DNA from 4 places in the Dickeya dadantii NCPPB 898 genome. Region 4 is predicted to be linked to each of the others. Evidence: predicted binding sites of a transcription regulator. Region 4 holds the regulator's gene; each other region holds the start of a gene.

Region 1 (3,144 bases), 2.0 Mb from region 4:
GGAGGTAGCCATTCCCAGAGTGGTCGATACCTTGCTGGGCTGTGGCATCGCCTGGGCGGCGGTCAGCTTTATCTGGCCGGACTGGAAATTTCGCGGCTTGCCTGCGGTGATCAACAAGGCTATGAACAATAATTGCCGTTATCTCGACGCTATCATGGTTCAGTATCATCAGGGCAAGGACAACGGACTTCCTTATCGGATTGCCCGCCGCGACGCCCACAACAGCGATGCGGAACTGGCTTCGGTGGTGTCCAACATGTCCGCCGAACCGCATGCCCGACCGAACACGATGGAAAATGCCTTCAGATTGATGTGCCTCAATCACACCCTGCTGGGGTATATCTCCACCCTGGGCGCGCACCGCGAACACATTCGTTCGGCCGAAACGCTACAGTTGCTGAATGATGCCGTCTGCTATGTCGACGACGCCCTGCATCAGGACAATGGCGACCAGGCCGCGCTGGACAGAGAACTGGACGCGCTGAAAAACCGCATCCATGCCCAGTCGCCAGAGCAGGACAGTAAAGAGCAGTTGGTATTGCAACAGGTTAATCTCATCATTGGCCTGCTGCCGGAGCTGACGCAGCTAAAAAACCAAGATGATTGCCGAAGAGAATCGACCACAGGAACCGATGCATCGCCATCGACAGCAGACCTCGGCGCGCTAATTGAGCCGGGGAGGCCTGAAAGCCCGCGGGCTGGTGTTCTCGAACCATTCAATCAGCTCGCTGCGCATGCCTTGCGGCAGCGCCGCCTGATGGACGCCGCAGATGGCGCCGGCCAGCGCCAGCAGCACATTAACGCTCAGATTCTGGCTGACGGAACGCAGTTTAAGATAGCTGGTTTTTGCCCCGAGCCGATGCAATTCATCGATATTTCTAATTCCCACTTTCCAGAGCAGTCGCTCCAGGTCGTGATTGATGTTCGGCAGGTCCTTCAGCCTGATGCAGCGTTTTTTGGCGGCTTTATCCTGCCGGGCCCCCTGAAGAGATTGTGACGCCAGTTCCAGCAGTCCCGACTCATCCCGCCAGAGCGCCTCACCCACCAGATAATAATTGAGCGGCACCGGCAGGCCGCGTTTGGTATAAATCAGTTTGGGCGTCTGCTGGTCAAGGAAAAAGTCCTCGTTATGCTGCGCCGCGCGCAAATAGAGTTCTCCGCTGGAGACCAGCGCAAAAATCACCCCGTCCGCGGCAATGCTGTAGCCGCCGAACTGAGATCGAGAGAGAATATTCCCCAGCGGGGCAAACACGATTTTTGCCTGCAAAATCCTTTTTTCACATAGCCCTTTCATTACTTTTTCCTTGTATTGAACGTTTTTTCCTGTTTACCAGAGACATCCGTAACTGGAACAATTAATTAAACACAGCAAAACTGCGTCTTCAAATACAAAAAATGTTATGCAGGCAACGACATAACGATTATGCGAAGCGCTTTCAGAAATTCCGGTTGATCTTTGCTCACACAAAAGATACTGTACACCCATACAGTAATGCTGTGAGGTAAAGAAATCATGCGTACTCAAACCATCCGTTCCCGCCATGTCTGCCACTCGTCACACCTGGGCCATAACGCGATGCCGAAAACCGCCTCCAGCGGGTTCATCAGCGAAATCGTCTATGGTGATGATCATCCCATGCTGACGCCGTTGTTGCTTCCCCTGTTACAACAACTGGGATCGCAGTCGCGCTGGTTGCTCTGGCTTTCCCCACAGCAGAAACTCAGCCGCCTGTGGCTGCAGCAGGCAGGGTTGCCACTGGAGAAAATGATTGAACTGCACCGCATCAATCCGGTATCGACCGTTGATGCAATGGAGAAAGCATTACTGACGGGTAATTACAGCGCCGTGTTGTGCTGGTTGCCAAATGAGCTGGATAATGAACAAAAAATGCGGTTGCAAAGAGCGGCACAGCATGGAAATACCTATGGATTTATTATGCGTCCAGAGGAAAAAACAATCATAAGACCATTTTCCACACTAAAAATTCACTCAAGATTGTATCACTAAATGAATATTAGGATTTTTCTTACAGGGATGTAGCAGGCCCCTCGCAGCCCCCGGAAATACAGTGCCCAGGATGTTATTGCGAAGTATTAATATCAAGAGACATCGGGTTAATCTGACAAAATCGTCCATTATTTGTTAGTAATTATGTATGAACGACTGATTTTTTCATGGCGTCTGTCACATCATACTTGTAACTTTCTCACCACGTTGTAGACTTTAGCTCGCTGGAGTTGCCCTTCCATAACGTCAGTTCACTGGCAGCAAGTAATTAGACCAAGGGCAATGTCTCCGAGAAAGGATTTTAACCAAAGGCTGATTAGCTTTCAGAGTTAATTGCCGATTTGGATGATAATGAGGCGTAAAATGAAAAAAACAGCTATCGCGATTGCAGTGGCACTGGCTGGCTTTGCTACCGTAGCACAAGCCGCACCGAACGATAACACCTGGTATGCGGGTGCTAAACTGGGTTGGTCCCAGTACCACGACACCGGCCTGACCGGCAATGGTTACAACGTGACCAACGCTGCGCAGAACCAACTGGGTGCCGGCGCATTCGGTGGTTATCAGGCTAACCCGTATCTGGGTTTTGAAATGGGCTACGACTGGCTGGGCCGTATGAAGTATAACGGCGGCAACCAGGGCAGCTTCAAAGCTCAGGGCGTTCAGCTGGCAGCTAAGCTGAGCTACCCGATCGTTGACGATCTGGACATCTACACCCGTCTGGGTGGTTTTGTATGGCGTGCAGACAGCCACGACAACTCCGGCCTGAACGACCACGACACCGGCGTTTCTCCGCTGGCAGCTGTGGGTGTTGAATACGCTATCACCAAAAACTGGGCAACCCGTCTGGACTACCAGTGGGTGAACAACATCGGCGACGCGTCCACCGTTGGCGGTCGTCCGGACAATGGCCTGCTGAGCGTGGGCGTTTCTTACCGTTTCGGTCAGGAAACTGCTGCTCCGGCTCCGGTTATTGCTGCTCCGGCCCCGACTCCGGCTCCGGCTCCGGTTGTTCAGACCAAACGTTTCACCCTGAAGTCTGACGTACTGTTCAACTTCAACAAAGCAACTCTGAAACCGGAAGGTCAGCGTTCTCTGGACCAGCTGTACTCTCAGCTGAGCACTCTGGATCCGAA
Region 2 (3,144 bases), 870 kb from region 4:
TGCTCGTAACGCCAGAGATTGTTAATCGTCCGTAACGCTACCAGCAAAGTCGTGGGGCTGACCAGCATAATATTGTGACGCAATGCCTCGGTAATCAGATCAGGCTGGCGGTCGATCGCCACCAGGAACGCCGGCTCGACCGGGATGAACATCAGGACATAGTCGAGCGAACGCAACCCCGGCAGTTGCTGATAGTCTTTGCTGCCCAGCAGCCGGATATGATTGCGGATGGACAGCAGATGCTCGTTTAGCGCCGCAGCCCGTTCGGCCTCGTTGTCGCTGTTGAAATAGCGCTCATAGGCCACCAGCGACATTTTGGCGTCAATAACCACATCTTTGCCGTGCGGCAGCCGGACGATCACATCCGGTTGCAGGCGACTGTTGTTGCCGGTTTGCACGCTGACCTGGGTGTCATATTCATGCCCTTCGCGCAACCCGGAGCTTTCCAGCACCCGGCTTAACACCACTTCTCCCCAGTTGCCCTGGGTTTTGTTGTCCCCTTTCAGCGCGTTGGTGAGGTTGATGGCTTCCTGCGCCATACGGGCGTTAAGCTGTTGCAGGTTACGGATCTCATGGGCCAGCGTATGCCGCTCCTTCGATTCCGCGCCAAAGCTCTCCTGCACCTGACGGCGAAAACCGTCCAGCTGTTCGCGCAACGGCGTCAGCAGCTTTTCCATGCTCTGCTGATTTTGTTGATCCACTTTGTGCCCGTTCTGTTCAAAGATGCGATTGGCAAGGTTTTCAAACTGGGTGGACAACCGCTGTTCGCTGTTCATCAACAACCGCTGCTTTTCTTCCGCCGCCAGCCGGGTTTCTTCAAGACGGATCGTCACTTCGCGCAGTTCCGCTTCCTGCGCGCCGTTGGCTTCGCGCAGCGCACGCAATTCCTGATTAAGCTGAAGGCACTCTTCCCGCAGCTCCGCCAGTTGCCGCAATTTTTCCTCGCCGGCCGCCAGTTGGCCGTGCAGCGTGCGCAATTCCTGCGTCTGCTGATCCAGCCGCTGCTGGTCCTGCAGCCGTATCTGCTGGCTTTCAATCAGCTGTTGGCGCGTCTGCTCCAGCGCCTGCTGTTGCAACTGCAATTCGGTGTCATGCCGCGCCTGACGCTGCTGCTGCCACAGGCTGGCGGCCAGCCAGCCCAGCAACAGACCAACCACGCCACCGCCGACGCCATAAAACAAGGAGATCTCCACACCGCCTCCGGGTTATGTGTACCACTGCCCGCCAAGGTAAAATGAGGCTGTATATATGTCCAGAGGTTACGCGAGAAATCGGCCGAAAAAGCCGCTGTCAAACGAGAAAATGCGAGCCGACTTCAGAAAGCAGGCGACAGAAAAAACAAAACCGGCCCAGGGGCCGGTTCTGTAACTTATCGCAGAGACTACGCCAGACGCCGTTTTGCGTCGGCGATGGCGCGTGCGACCTGCTCCGGCGATACCCCGCCCTGCGCGGCGCGTTTTTCCAGACAGGACTGCAACGACAGCACCGGATACACATCGTCTTCAATTACGGCGCTGAACTGTTTGAGATCCGCCAGCGACAACGCTTCCAGCGCTTTACCCTGACGAATGGCCCCCACTACCGCCTCGCCGACGATGTGGTGCGCTTCGCGGAACGGCACGCCTTTAGCGACCAGATAGTCGGCCAGTTCGGTGGCGTTGGCGTAGCCTTGCTGCGCCGCTTCCTGACAGCGCGGACGTTTCACCTGGATGCCTTCCAGCACCAGCGCCGCCATCAGCAAGCAGTCGTGCCAGGTGTCCAGCGCGTCGAACAGCCCTTCCTTATCTTCCTGCATGTCTTTGTTGTACGCCAGCGGCAAGCCTTTCAGCGTCACCAGCATGCCGGCCAGCGCGCCCTGCACCCGGCCGCACTTGCCGCGGATCAGCTCCAGCGCGTCCGGGTTCTTTTTCTGCGGCATCAGCGAAGAGCCGGAGGTAACGCGGTCGGACAGCTCGACAAACGCCGCTTCGCCGCTGTTGAAGAAAATCAAATCTTCGGCGAAGCGCGACAGGTGCACCATACCGATGGACGCATCGGACAGCAGTTCCAGCACGTGATCGCGATCGGATACCGTGTCCAGACTGTTGCGCGTCGCCGAGGCAAAGCCCAGCCAGCCGGCCAGTTGCTCGCGGTCGATAGGGTACGCGGTACCTGCCAGCGCGCCGCATCCCAGCGGGCTGACGTCCAGACGCGTGAGCGTGTCTTCCAGACGGCTTTCGTCACGCGAGAGCATTTCGTGATAGGCCAGACACCAGTGGGCGAAGGTTACCGGCTGTGCGCGCTGCAGGTGGGTATACCCCGGCATCACCGCGTCCTGATTGGCTTCAGCGGTAGCGACCAGCGCGGCGCGCAGATGACGAATCGCCTGCGCCAGCTCGCTCACCTGCGCCTTGCACCACAGTTTCAGATCGGTAGCGACCTGATCGTTACGGCTGCGCCCGGTGTGCAGTTTCTTGCCCAGATCGCCGACTTTCTCGATCAGCTTCTGCTCCACCCAGCTGTGGATGTCTTCCGCATCGCTTTGCAGGATAGCCTCGGGATCCGCCTGCACCTCTTTTAGCAGCGTATTGAGCGCCTGCTCCAGTTGCAGCTGTTCCTGAGCGCTCAGTACGTTCACCGTCACCAGCGCCTTGGACCAACCGATGGATCCGATGATGTCCTGCTCCGCCAGACGGTAATCAAACCGCAGTGAATCGTTGAACTGTTTAAAACGTTGATCTGCCGCCTGCGTGAACCGTCCGCCCCACAAAGCCATAACTACACTCCCGGTCTCTTTGATAAAGGCAGGCCGACTCCTGTCCGACCCGCCATTGAACTGCCCGTGTCTCTCCTGCGGTTTTCGCCGGGAGAAAACGTGTTTGATGTTCGCGGTTTACGCCAGAATACGGGTGCCGATGGACACGCCGTTGAACAACGCCGGCAACTGCTCGGCGTGGCGCCAGCTGGCGATATCCACCGGACGCCCCAGCGCGCGCGCCGCGTCCAGCGCCGCATTGACCTTGACGATCATGCCGTCGGTAATAATGCCCTGCGCGATCAGATCTTCTGCTTTACCGGCGGTCATTTCCGCGATGCGCTGGCCTTTGCCGTCCAGAATACCGCTGACATCGGACAGCAGGATCAGGTCGGCGCCCAGCGTCTGCG
Region 3 (3,144 bases), 1.3 Mb from region 4:
GCCGCAAGGCATCCGCAACGGCGATGCCTTGCAGTTGCAGGCCAACAGCAGCGTGGCGCTGCCTTACGACGCGGTCAACCCGCTGGCGTTTCTGGAGCCGACGTCGCCCCATATTGTCAGCGCCGTGGAAAAGCGGCCGATTGCATTCTCCACCCTCAGCGACGGTTTGCGCGCGCTGGAGCGGCAGGCGGACTGGGTGCTGGTAGAGGGCGCCGGCGGCTGGTTTACGCCGCTTTCCGAGCGGCATACCTTCGCCGACTGGGTGCGGGAAGAGACGCTGCCGGTGATTCTGGTGGTGGGGGTGAAGCTGGGGTGCATCAATCACGCCATGCTGACGGCACAGGCGGTGCGGCAAGCCGGTTTGCGGCTGGCGGGCTGGATCGCCAACGTTGTTCAGCCGCCTGACCGTCGCCATCAGGCTTACCTGCAAACGCTGCAAGAGCGGATTCCGGCGCCGATGCTGGGGGAAATCCCTTACTTATCCTTGCCAATTCAGCAGGATATTGGCGATTACTTAAACATCACTTTACTGAGCGGTTAATGATTTTGAGTAAATGTTGCATGAATCGCAGTTTTTTCCCTTCTTCTGATTGAAATTGATAGAAAAAACCATCTTGAAAATGGGTGCTGAATCCACAGGGCCAGTGGTTTTTCCTCTTGCTAAGTCTGTGTCATTTAGCACTTTTTTTTATAATGATCGCCGGGTCAAACACGGAAATCTTGTTTAAAAGCGCCTTGCGCTGTCGTGGCGGGTAAAGACGGTGAAAGACGCCAATACAGGAGGCGCGGGCGCTTGTGGGAGTTATCCACCATTTCTGTGGATAACTGTGTGTATTAGGGTTAGAAAAAACGCGCCAGCCAAGAGCCGGCGCGGGTTGCGCCTGGTTTGATGCTAATCTCCGCTTTTTTATAAAATCATTTAAAATCAAATAATTAATTAAAAGCAAGTCACTTTTGTTGCAACGAGAGCCGTTTGAATAAATCACCGGCACTGGTCGTAGCAGATAATTTGAGAAACTGCATTTCTGGGGATAAATGCGTCATTTTTTACTGGATTAGCAACATCACTCTGTGCTAGTCAACCAGGACGCTATCGTTGTGCTGTCAATGGTTAAGAATTGCTTGATGCTGTTTTTATATCCAGTAATATGTAACTGGCAAATCTGACCGGGGATTTCATACTAGCTTGTGTCTCTCCCTGCCGACGACGCTGGCCTAACCCGCTGATGTCCGTTGCGTGATTCCAACCGTTTTTTATCCGAGTGTCTTATCCATGAGTAAAGCGTTCAAACTGCATTCTGATTTCAAACCCGCCGGCGATCAGCCCGAGGCGATACGCCGCCTGGAAGAAGGGCTGGAAGACGGGCTGGCGCATCAGACGCTATTGGGGGTCACGGGGTCCGGTAAAACGTTCACCATCGCCAATGTGATCGCCGACCTTAACCGGCCGACCATGGTGCTGGCGCCCAACAAGACGCTGGCGGCGCAGCTGTATGGCGAAATGAAAGCGTTTTTTCCGGAGAATGCGGTGGAGTATTTCGTTTCTTACTACGACTACTACCAGCCCGAAGCCTATGTGCCGAGTTCGGACACCTTCATCGAGAAGGACGCCTCGGTCAACGAACACATCGAACAGATGCGGTTGTCCGCCACCAAGGCGCTGCTGGAACGGCGCGACGTGGTGGTGGTGGCGTCGGTGTCCGCCATTTACGGTCTGGGCGATCCGGACCTGTATCTGAAGATGATGCTGCATCTGACGCAGGGCATGTTGATCGACCAGCGCGCCATCCTGCGGCGGCTGGCGGAGTTGCAGTACGCCCGCAACGACCAGGCGTTTTCGCGCGGCACCTTTCGTGTGCGCGGCGAGATCATCGATATTTTTCCGGCGGAATCCGAAGACATCGCCCTGCGGGTGGAGCTGTTCGACGAAGAAGTGGAACGGCTGTCGCTGTTCGACCCGCTCACCGGGCATATTGTGCAGACGGTGCCGCGCTACACCATCTACCCCAAAACTCACTATGTCACGCCGCGCGAACGCATCCTGCAGGCGATGGAGGAGATCAAGGTCGAGCTGGCGGAGCGCCGTCAGGTGCTGCTGGCCAGCAATAAGTTGCTGGAGGAACAGCGGCTGGCGCAGCGCACCACCTTCGATCTGGAAATGATGAATGAGCTGGGTTACTGCTCCGGCATTGAAAACTACTCCCGCTTTCTGTCCGGCCGCGGGCCGGGCGAACCGCCGCCGACGCTGTTCGACTATCTGCCGGCCGACGGTCTGCTGGTGATCGACGAATCCCACGTCACCATTCCGCAACTGGGCGGCATGTACCGCGGTGACCGCGCGCGCAAGGAAACGCTGGTGGAGTACGGCTTTCGTCTGCCGTCGGCGCTGGACAACCGGCCGATGAAATTCGAGGAGTTCGAAGCGCTGGCGCCGCAGGCGATCTATGTATCGGCGACGCCGGGCAATTACGAACTGGAAAAATCCGGCGGCGAGGTGATCGATCAGGTGGTGCGGCCGACCGGCCTGCTGGACCCGGAGCTGGAAGTGCGCCCGGTAACCACTCAGGTGGATGATTTGCTGTCGGAAATCCGCAAACGCGCCGTTATCAACGAGCGCGTGCTGGTCACCACCCTGACCAAGCGGATGGCGGAGGACCTGACCGAGTATCTGGAAGAGCACGGCGAGCGGGTGCGTTACCTGCACTCCGATATTGATACCGTGGAGCGGGTGGAGATCATCCGCGATTTGCGTCTGGGCGAGTTCGACGTACTGGTGGGCATCAACCTGCTGCGTGAAGGTCTGGACATGCCGGAAGTATCGCTGGTGGCGATTCTGGATGCCGACAAAGAGGGGTTCCTGCGTTCGGAACGCTCGCTGATTCAGACCATCGGCCGGGCGGCGCGTAACCTCAACGGCAAGGCGATTTTGTATGCCGACAAGATTACGCCGTCGATGGAGCGCGCCATGAATGAAACCCAGCGCCGCCGCGAGAAACAGCAGGCGTACAACGAGCAACACGGCATCGTGCCGCAGGGCCTCAATAAAAAGATTGGCGACATCCTGCAGATTGGTCAGTCGGCCAACGGCCGGGGTAAAGGGCGCGGCAAGAAAGCAGCCGAACCGGCAGCCCATTACCAACAACT
Region 4 (3,144 bases):
CCTTATCATTCGGGCGGAAACCGCCACACGGGCATTGCTGATCGACCTGGTTGTCTAGGCTGGCGCTCACGCCAGGACCCGCCACGTCTATTTCCTTACGCCCTGATAGCCACCTTTCAGGGCAGAGCCAGCGCCACGAATCAGGCCAGGCGCGGCCGGGAATTCGCTATAAAGAAAATCAATTGTCAGCCATGCGGTGTAACGAGAGCAGGCCCAGCGCAACCTTGCGGCAGCCATCTCGGCGTTTTTATTCAGTCATGGTAAGATGCCGCCATGATTTCACACTCGCTTCAGGGTTACTGCAATGGATTCAACCAATCCGGACAAACTTGTTGCCCAGGCTGAACAGCTTTGCCAGCAACGCAATGTGCGTCTGACGCCCCAGCGTCAGGAAGTATTGCGCTTAATGGCCCAGCAACCCGGTGCGATCAGCGCGTATGATCTGCTGGATTTGCTTCGCGTTTCCGAGCCTCAGGCCAAGCCGCCCACCGTTTATCGCGCGCTGGATTTTCTACTGGAACAAGGTTTTATCCACAAGGTAGAGTCCACCAACAGCTATGTGCTGTGCCATCATTTCGAAGAGCATAGCCATACTTCGGCATTGTTTATCTGCGACCGCTGCGGGCTGGTGACGGAACGCCAGACGGAAGGCGTTGAGGAAACGCTGCACCAGTTGGCGAAACAGTCAGGTTTCGCCCTGCGTCATAGTGTGGTAGAAGCCCACGGTTTGTGTGGCGAATGCCAGAAGGTGGAGTCCTGCGAGCATCGGGACAGCTGTAATCATGATCACAGCATACTGGTGAAGAAACGCTGAGTGTGAAGCCGTTGCTTCACACTACTCTGTCGAAATACGTACTCGTTTAAAATACGTACTATTTCGAAATACGTACTCTTTCAAAATACGTGACGCTTTCTAAACACATATTCTTTCTGAATACGTTATTCGTCCTGAATACGTCACGCTTCCCTCAATTCATACACCACTTATGCACTACGTTCGGCCCGGACCATCAAAGTACCGGACGGTACAGGTGTTCATCCAGACAAGCTGAACACCTGCATGGGCGGAAGCCTACATCCATCAAAAGCGGACTAAAGCAGGGGCGTTAGCTCCAGTCGCTGTTGCGGATCACGCCAACCGCCAATCCTTCAATGGAGAAATTTTGCTCGCGCAGATCGACAACGATCGGCGCGAATTCTTTGTTTTCCGCCAGCAGTTGCACAACATTGCCCTGCTTTTTCAATCGTTTGACCGTTACTTCATCTTCAATACGCGCCACCACCACCTGGCCGTTGCGCACATCCTGCGTTTTATGCACCGCCAGCAGGTCGCCGTCCAGAATACCGATATCCTTCATCGACATTCCGCTGACCCGCAGCAGGAAATCGGCGCTAGGCTTGAACATCGCCGGGTCGACCTGATAGTGGCATTCGATGTGCTGCTGAGCCAGCAACGGTTCGCCGGCGGCGACGCGGCCAATCAGCGGCAATCCCTGATCTTCTTCTTCCATCAACAGGCGAATACCGCGGGAAGCGCCGGTAACGATCTCAATGACGCCTTTGCGCGCCAGCGCCTTGAGGTGTTCCTCAGCCGCATTCGGCGAACGGAAGCCAAGCTGACTGGCGATTTCGGCCCGGGTGGGCGGCATACCGGTTTGTGAAATATGATCGCGAATCAGATCATAAACCTGCTGTTGTCTGGTAGTTAGCGCTTTCATTCCGCCCCCTGGTTGTTTATACAGTTTCGCTGTGAGTATATACAGGGAAAGTGCCGATGGGAACCGCGATATCGCTATTGCGCGGATTTTTCTGCGATTATGCAAAGCGTCACGCAAAACGGTTCCACAGTATCGCTCCCCATACTCCCGCCGCCAGCAAACAGGCGACAAATACCGCCGCCGAGCCAATGTCCTTCGCCCGGCCGGACAATTCGTGGTAATCCATGCCGATTCGATCCACCACCGCTTCAATAGCGCTATTGACCAGCTCAAACAGCACGATCAGCACCACGGAACCGATCAACAACAGCCGCTCCACCATTGCAACCGGCAGCCAGCAGGCAATAATAATGGCGGCAAGCGTGAGTAGTGATTCCTGGCGAAATGCGGCCTCATGCCGCCATGCCTGTTGCAACCCTTGCAGCGAATAACCCGCCGCTTTGATGATGCGGGTTATCCCGGTTGTTTTGTTCATGCTTACTCCACCTTTAATTTGTCATTGGCCGCAATTTTAACGCGTCGTCATGGTCTCATCACCACAGATATCCTGCCGGGTTTCTGGTATCCTTGGCCCGCATTGCTAACAAGAGGCTTCTGGTTGTTATGTCAGGTTGGCGTAGAATCTACTATAAACTACTGAATTTCCCACTAAAACTCTTGGTAAAGAGTAAAGTTATCCCACAGGATCCCGTTAACGAACAACGTCTGGATCCGGCGCGACCGATCTTCTATGTGCTGCCCTACAACTCCAAGGCAGACCTGCTGACGCTGCGCACCAAATGTCTGGAGCTCAGTCTGCCCGATCCGTTGCAGCCGCTGCAGATCGACGGCAAAATTCTGCCGAGTTACGTATTTGTCAATGACGGCCCACGCCTGTTCCGTTATTACGTGCCCAAACAGCAGTCGATAAAGCTGTTTCACGACTATCTGGATCTGCATCGCAACAATCCGGAACTCGATATACAGATGGTGCCGGTGTCGGTCATGTTCGGCCGCTCCCCCGGCCGCGAGGGGCAGAATCAGGACACGCCGCATCTGCGGTTGCTCAACGGCATAGAGAAATTCTTCGCCGTTCTGTGGCTCGGTCGCGACAGTTTTGTGCGCTTTTCCGTTCCCGTCTCGCTGCGTTACATGGCGACCGAACACGGCACCGACAAAACCATCGCCCACAAGCTGGCGCGCGTAGCACGTATGCACTTCTCCCGTTTGCGGCTGGCGGCCGTCGGACCGCGTTTGCCGGTTCGTCAGGAGTTGTTCAACAAGCTGCTGTCTTCCCGCGCCATCGCCAAAGCGATTGATGATGAAGCACGGGTCAAAAAGATTTCCCACGACAAGGCACAGCAGAACGCCATCACGCTGCTGGAAGAGATCGCCGCCGACTTCTCCTATGAAGCCGTCAGGCTATCCGACCGGGTGCTGAGCTGGA

The links. Region 4 encodes LexA, which represses DNA repair genes until DNA is damaged. Its sites were predicted from a motif close to TNCTGTATGTACATACAGNA; they were not measured.
Region 1: a site for LexA is predicted at 1,473-1,492, ahead of sulA (SOS-induced cell division inhibitor SulA). Genes of this name have one in related genera too.
Region 2: a site for LexA is predicted at 1,239-1,258, ahead of rmuC (DNA recombination protein RmuC). Genes of this name have one in related genera too.
Region 3: a site for LexA is predicted at 1,127-1,146, ahead of uvrB (excinuclease ABC subunit UvrB). Genes of this name have one in related genera too.

What each region holds. Positions count from the first base shown of each region.
Region 1 covers NZ_CM001976.1:3,436,075-3,439,218, forward strand. Annotated here, with positions in the region: partial or broken gene yccS (YccS family putative transporter) at 1-668, shown strand, start outside; gene DDA898_RS21805 (TfoX/Sxy family DNA transformation protein) at 665-1,294, opposite strand; gene sulA (SOS-induced cell division inhibitor SulA) at 1,514-2,008, shown strand; gene ompA (porin OmpA) at 2,372-3,144, shown strand, end outside.
Region 2 covers NZ_CM001976.1:4,540,764-4,543,907, forward strand. Annotated here, with positions in the region: gene rmuC (DNA recombination protein RmuC) at 1-1,193, opposite strand, end outside; gene argH (argininosuccinate lyase) at 1,382-2,755, opposite strand; gene argB (acetylglutamate kinase) at 2,873-3,144, opposite strand, start outside.
Region 3 covers NZ_CM001976.1:1,905,060-1,908,203, forward strand. Annotated here, with positions in the region: gene bioD (dethiobiotin synthase) at 1-541, shown strand, start outside; gene uvrB (excinuclease ABC subunit UvrB) at 1,274-3,144, shown strand, end outside.
Region 4 covers NZ_CM001976.1:585,161-588,304, reverse strand. Annotated here, with positions in the region: gene DDA898_RS03165 (pirin family protein) at 1-58, shown strand, start outside; gene zur (zinc uptake transcriptional repressor Zur) at 305-814, shown strand; gene lexA (transcriptional repressor LexA) at 1,107-1,718, opposite strand; gene DDA898_RS03150 (diacylglycerol kinase) at 1,828-2,193, opposite strand; gene plsB (glycerol-3-phosphate 1-O-acyltransferase PlsB) at 2,322-3,144, shown strand, end outside.